2 regions of the Shewanella sp. NKUCC06_TVS genome follow, and region 1 is predicted to be linked to the other one. Evidence: riboswitches for the same ligand, from Rfam matches in the RefSeq annotation. Region 1 holds a riboswitch; the other holds the start of a gene.
What was found. Region 1 has a riboswitch for lysine ahead of KO531_RS08375 (Na+/H+ antiporter NhaC family protein). Riboswitches for the same ligand answer to the same signal wherever they lie in the genome.
Positions count from the first base shown of each region.

Region 2: it holds a riboswitch for lysine, as region 1 does, so the genes downstream of both, lysC (lysine-sensitive aspartokinase 3) here and KO531_RS08375 (Na+/H+ antiporter NhaC family protein) in region 1, are expected to answer to the same signal.

Region 1 is NZ_JAHKQX010000006.1:52,001-55,424, reverse strand. Features, by position in the region: gene KO531_RS08385 (electron transfer flavoprotein subunit beta/FixA family protein) at 1-674, shown strand, start outside; gene KO531_RS08380 (FAD-binding protein) at 675-1,601, shown strand; lysine riboswitch at 1,697-1,893, shown strand; gene KO531_RS08375 (Na+/H+ antiporter NhaC family protein) at 1,973-3,424, shown strand, end outside.
Region 2 is NZ_JAHKQX010000007.1:223,067-226,490, reverse strand. Features, by position in the region: gene KO531_RS10225 (succinylglutamate desuccinylase/aspartoacylase family protein) at 1-611, opposite strand, end outside; gene lysC (lysine-sensitive aspartokinase 3) at 613-1,968, opposite strand; lysine riboswitch at 2,119-2,293, opposite strand; gene KO531_RS10215 (DUF3293 domain-containing protein) at 2,394-2,828, opposite strand; gene arcA (two-component system response regulator ArcA) at 3,417-3,424, shown strand, end outside.

The sequences.
Region 1 (3,424 bases):
TTGACACTGCAAACCTAAAAATGGCGTTGAACCCTTTTTGTGAAATCGCAGTAGAAGAAGCGGTTCGTTTAAAAGAAGCGGGTAGCGCTACTGAAGTGGTTGTTGTCAGTATTGGTAATAAAGCCGTGCAAGAACAACTGCGTACCGCGCTTGCATTAGGCGCAGATCGTGCAATTCATATCGATACTGAAGAAGAGCTCGTGCCAGTGTCTATCGCCAAATTGCTCAAAGCGGTACAAGACAAAGAACAAGCAGAGCTGGTGATTTTTGGTAAGCAATCCATCGATGGTGATAATAACCAAACTGGCCAAATGTTTGCCGCGTTAATGGATATGCCACAGGCAACCTTTGCTTCAGAAATCAAATTAGAAGCGAATACATTACAAGTCACCCGTGAAATTGACGGCGGCATGCAAACTCTTAAACTGCCTTTACCTGCTGTTGTGACCGCCGATTTACGTTTGAACGAACCCCGTTACGCTTCATTGCCTAACATAATGAAAGCTAAGCGTAAGCCATTAGAAGTATTTACTGTGGCAGACTTAGGCGTGACGTTAAAGAGTCACCAAACGATTGTGAAGGTCACTCCGCCAGCTGAACGTAAAGCGGGCATCATGGTAGCGTCGGTAGCTGAGCTAGTTGAAAAGTTAAAAAATGAAGCGAAGGTGATCTAAATGGCCATTTTAGTATTAGCTGAACATGATAATGCTGCACTGAAACTCGATACGGCAAAAATTGTTACCGCCGCCCGTGCCATAGGCGATGAAGTACATGTCTTAGTTGCGGGTCACCAATGTGGCGCGGTTGTCCAAGCGGCACAGGCACTACAAGGCGTTAGCCAAGTACTCGTTGCCGATGCCAGCGTGTATGAAGCGCATTTAGCAGAAAATTTTGCCAAATTGCTGGTGGACTTAGCGCCAAACTATGGTCACATTCTGGCCTCGGCTTCAAGTTTAGGTAAGGACACGCTTCCGCGCGTTGCGGCATTATTAGATGTCGCGCAAATCTCAGAAGTCATTACTGTTGTCAATGCAGATACCTTTGTGCGCCCTGTGTATGCGGGTAACGCCTTAGCGACAGTGCAAAGCCATGATGCCATTAAAGTGATGACAGTGCGCGCCAGTGCGTTTGACGCTGCGCCAGAAGGTAACAGTGCGGCTGTGACGACACTCGATAAAGTGTTTGAAGCGAGAACTCAGTTTGTTTCTCAATCGCTGACAGTTTCTGCCCGTCCAGAGTTAGGCAATGCTGGCATTATCGTATCTGGTGGCCGAGGCATGGGCAGTGGTGAAAACTTCGGCATGTTGGAGCAACTTGCTGATAAGCTCGGCGCAGCAGTTGGCGCATCACGCGCTGCAGTTGACGCAGGTTTTGTGCCTAACGATTTACAAGTGGGTCAAACCGGTAAAATCGTTGCGCCAAACTTGTATATTGCCGTCGGTATTTCTGGCGCGATTCAACATTTAGCCGGCATGAAAGACGCTAAAGTCATCGTTGCAATCAACAAAGATCCTGAAGCGCCTATTTTTCAAGTAGCCGATTATGGACTCGTTGCAGATCTGTTTGAGGCGGTTCCTGAGCTGATTACAAGTCTCAGTTGATTTTATCTGTGATCTAGGTCACATTAAGTGGCTTTGCGGTAGCATCTGCTAAGCCGCTTATGTTTTTATGTGCCTCACGCCCGTGCAAGGGCGTTCTTAGAAGTAGAGGCGCGCCAAATATTAGTAGTGATCAGTAGGGTGATTCCGTTGATCGATTGCGAAAGGATTTGGTGCCGAAGTGGTTCGATTTATCACGATCAACTGCTGGGGTTGTACCTAATAGGTGCAGCACTGCCATAGTATTTTCCGATATGGATATTGGGAATAGTTACTATGGAGCGCTACTGATAGGACAGGTGACCTTGGGTATCTATTGCCTTTTCCCACCAGTTCAGTCGCCCTCCATTCGTATTTAACGAAGATAATAATCAATGACTGTTATGAATTATGCCGATTCGGCACTTTCCTTGTTGCCGCCTGCGGTGGCTATCGTGTTGGCGATCTTGACTCGCCGTGTACTGCTTTCTTTGGGGTTAGGTATTTTAATTGGTGCTTTATTGCTCAATCAGTTTTCACCTTTAGCAACGGGTGAGTTTGTATTTAATGGCGTTAAAGGGCTTTTTTGGACTGATAAAGGTCTAAATTCGTGGAACTTATATATTCTCGGTTTCTTAATTGTACTGGGAATGATTACAGCGTTAATTACCGTAAGTGGCAGCGCGCGGGCTTTTGCCGATTGGGCTCGTTTACATATACGTAATAAACGTGACGCTAAACTATTGACCATGTTTTTAGGTTGCGTAGTTTTTATTGATGATTATTTCAATAGTTTAGTTGTTGGTTCGGTCGCTCGACCTGTTACCGATCGTTATTATGTTTCCCGCGCTAAGTTAGCTTATTTATTAGATTCTACTGCGGCGCCTGTGTGCGTTATTTCTCCAGTTTCGAGCTGGGGCGCTTATATTATCGCACTCATTGGCGGGATATTAACTGCCCATGGTTTTGCTGATACGGGTCATTTGAGTATTTTTATTCAAATGATCCCAATGAACTTTTACGCAATCTTCTCCTTGTTATTATTACTTTTTGTTGTCTTTATGGGATTAGATGTTGGGCCAATGCGTGAGCATGAGCTCAATGCCCAACGTGGTAATTTATACGATGAGTCTAAAGGATTACCGCCTGGGGCGAACGCGGATTTACCTGAAGCCGAAACCGGTAAGATTTTAGGTCTGTTCCTGCCGATTACCGTGTTGGTATTTGCAACCCTCTATTTTATGATTAACAGTGGCGCTCAAGTACTCGCGGCGGAAGGGATTGAATTTAATATTATTTCTGCTTTTGAGAAAACCGATGTCAGTTCATCACTTTTCTTTGGTGCATTAATTGGTCTAGCGGTTTCGCTGATATTGAATTTAGTGCAAGGCGTTGAGAAATTGATGATAGTCAAAGGTATAGTGCAGGGCGCTCGCTCTATGCTGCCGGCGATTTACATCCTGTTATTTGCTTGGACAATCGCAGGGGTGATTGGTCAACTCGAAACCGGTAAGTTTATGGCGAGTTTAGCAACAGGAAATATTCCGTTCGCGTTTTTACCCGCCTTAATGTTTGTGCTAGCAGGTATTACTGCGTTCTCAACCGGTACTAGCTGGGGGACGTTCGGGATCATGTTGCCGATTGCTGCTGATATGGCGATGGGAAGTCACACAGGCATGATGTTGCCTATGCTTGCCTCTGTGCTGGCGGGGGCTGTATTTGGCGATCACTGTTCACCAATTTCCGACACGACTATCTTGTCGTCTACGGGCGCTAGTTGCCACCACATCGACCATGTGGTGACTCAGCTACCTTATGCACTCATTGCGGCGTTTATTAGCTTAGTG
Region 2 (3,424 bases), on a different contig from region 1:
ATAATGAGCGTATAAGGGATCGACAAAAACTGCGCAGCAGCTAAGTCATATTCAGGACAATACAAGTGCTTACAAGACTTAGGACCTGTGTGCAGATCGAGCACTATATCCGCGCCATGGGCCATAATCTGCAGGTTAACCGCAAGTCTATGACCCGTGGTGATACCCCATTCATGACGCAATTTTTGCTGACAGGCTTCAACCAAAGTACTGCGATAGGCTTGGAGCAGCTCGCTATCACTCAGCTTGGCATGTTCGCCATACCAAGTCGGCAAATCGATTGCATGATTCAAATACTCACGATTCCAGTTCGCGCCTGTAATAGGATCAAATCGGCCAAGGGTAAACTCACCACTTTTTTGGTTGATCCCGAGTGGATTGGCCAATGGCACTAAGGTGATTTCGCCGCGGATGTCACAGTGTTCAAGCTGCTTCATCAACTGATAAATCACCGCATTACCTTGTACTTCAGCACCGTGGACATTGGCCTGAATATACACTTTGGGGCCAGTCGCCTTATCGTCACTCGGTTTGAAATGGTAGATAGGCAAAGTAAGTGCTTGCCCTGCGGCAAGCTCCCCGATTTGCAGAGACGATGTTGTCGGCAACATACTAAACGCCTTCGAACAGATTTTGATGCAGCGATTTAACCACTTGCGCCGCTTCCGATTCTGCCACTAACACACACAGATTATGTGGGCTGGCACCTTGGCAAATCATCCGCACATTGTGTGGTTCTAACACTTCAAATACACGGCGACAAATACCCGGCGTCGTCGCGATGCGGTTACCGATAATCGCCACTAAGGCCAATCTATCTTCAACTCGCACACGACAATGCTGTGATAATTCTTGCAGCAATGCCTCACTCAACAGACCTTGACCACTTGAATCTGAACCTGTTTTATCGAGGGTTAGAGACACATTCACTTCTGAGGTGGTAATCAGATCCACACTGATCTTATGTCGCGCTAATGTCGCAAAGGTTTCCGCTAAAAAGCCCTGCGCATGCAGCATTTGCAAGCTGTGAAGATTTAACAGGGTTTGATCGCGGCGCAAAGCCACAGCACGGAATACGGGCGCATCTTCCACTTGATGACGGATCCAAGTCCCGCCTTTTTCAGGCTCTTTACTTGAACCCACAAACACTTGAATTTGCTGACGAACGGCAGGAAGAATAGTCGCTGGATGCAATACCTTAGCACCAAAGGTCGCCATCTCGGCAGCCTCATTGAAACTGATCTCGGCAATCGGAAAGGCATTGGGCGCCAAACGAGGATCCGTTGTATAAATCCCAGCGACATCGGTCCAAATCTCGACCGCTGAGGCGCGTAACGCTTCAGCTAACAGCGCAGCAGAATAATCACTACCACCACGACCTAACGTTGTTGTTTGTCCCGCTTCATCAGCACCGATAAAGCCTTGTGTCACAATCACTTGTTCCGCTAACAGTGGCTGTAGATAATCACGAGCTAGAGTCGCAATCTGCTCGACCTGAGGTTCAGCGCGGCCAAAGTGACTGTCAGTACGTAACACTCGGCGCACATCGAAGGCACTTGAGTTGACACCTTTCTCACGGATCACCGCCGAAAACAACGCCGAAGAACATTGCTCACCGAGGGACAACAACTCATCCATAGTCGCTTTGCTGCGTTGTGATGCGAGCGCTTCACTCAATACTGACATGCGACTCAATAATTTATCTAATGCGGCGGCCACATCGTTAGGACGACCGAGCTTATCTAAAATCGCATATTGAATTTGGGCAATTTGTTTTAATCGCTGTAATCGGCCATCGTCGTTGATCGATTCTTGGGTCAATTCTACTAGTAGATTTGTCACGCCGCTCGAAGCGCTGACCACGACTAAACGGCAATGAGGATTAGCTAACACTATGTCGGCACAGCGATTCATAGCGTTATAGTCGGCGACTGAGGTGCCACCAAATTTTGCGACAACGAGGGACATTAGCGCACCTCCGTGAAACACGTAGGGCAACAAATAAATGCAGATTGAATAAGATATTGATTAACTAACATGATCACACTCCGAACTGACTTCGTTCGAAGAGCCTGGTGCTCAATGATAACGCACCCCAAAAGAAGGGAAACAGCAATCGTCACCAGAAGCTCTCCACCAATTACAGGTGACAATCGTCAGGATTCAGCCTGAGCGACCGACATAAACATGCAGCAACCATATCTATGCCTCGGCGTTAATCTCCCTCATCAGTCATCGCTGGAGTTTGTGCTCCTCTGACCGACTACCTAGTTAACGCTCCTCTTCTGTTCCTTTCCTAGGAAAGGGACGAAAAAAGTAGCAATAAACCCCTAATGAAGTCAATGCTAATTTCATAACAAATGAACAATTTAAATAAAATCTTTTGAAAACAACTAAATGTTCAAATCGGGTAGCTCGTATACCAGCTGCACATAATCTCTAAATTTGCCTAAACACACTTCATCATGTCCATCCAAGGTGCAAGGCACTAAGCTCACATCCCCTTGTTCGACAACATAAATCGCATATTGATTAAATTTCTTACCCAATTGCAATGCCATCGTTCTATCGATAAACACGGCCCAACTTTTTTCCATGTGGGATAAATCCGGTGCTGCGCCCACTAAAGCACGATAAGGGCTACCGAGTAATTCAATTTCACGGAGAAGTTGGCGATCGAGTAAACGGTTTTGGCTAGGAGAGAGAAGCTTTGAAGCGGGATTATGAGCGGTAATAACAGCAAAGGAAAAATCACAGGATAATGCTTGAGTCAGCAAAAACAACGGCGCTTGGTAACATTGCCACAAATTTTGAGTCGTATTGTCCATTGGTAGTCTAGTCGAAAAATGAACCCAAGCTAGTGTAGCAGAGTGATTGTAAAATCCAAAGAGGCGTGAACTGGCTCACAGGAATAAGAAATACATTAGTTATACTAATCAATAGCTAAAGTAAATATCATGGTAAAAACCCCTGCTCACCTAAAATTTGTTAACATTTCATTTGTTAACAAATGACTAAAACGAGTACAATGTACGTACTGGTGAGTTGAAACAGATTGAGCAAGATGCTTATCGTTCAATACAGTTTGTTACATATATCGCTTAAAGTAACGTGAACTGACCGGGCATCTGTTTAAAATCTGTTCTACATTTGATTTGTCTTTTAAACATTTAAAAAAAACAATAGTTAAGGAACTTATTCTAACTATTGCTTATCGAAGTTGGTACTGATTACGTTTTCTCGTATTACACTTAAACGTGCACTTAATCTACATCCAGATATAGATGTCACCGTAAAGATTTTCCTTTTGAGCACAAAGCAGTTCAAGGAAGTATCAACGCTTTTATGAATATAAGAGCCCGAAGTAAGTTGCTCTTATTGGTTAGTATAAACTGATTAAAATTTAGGTAAATAATATGCAAAA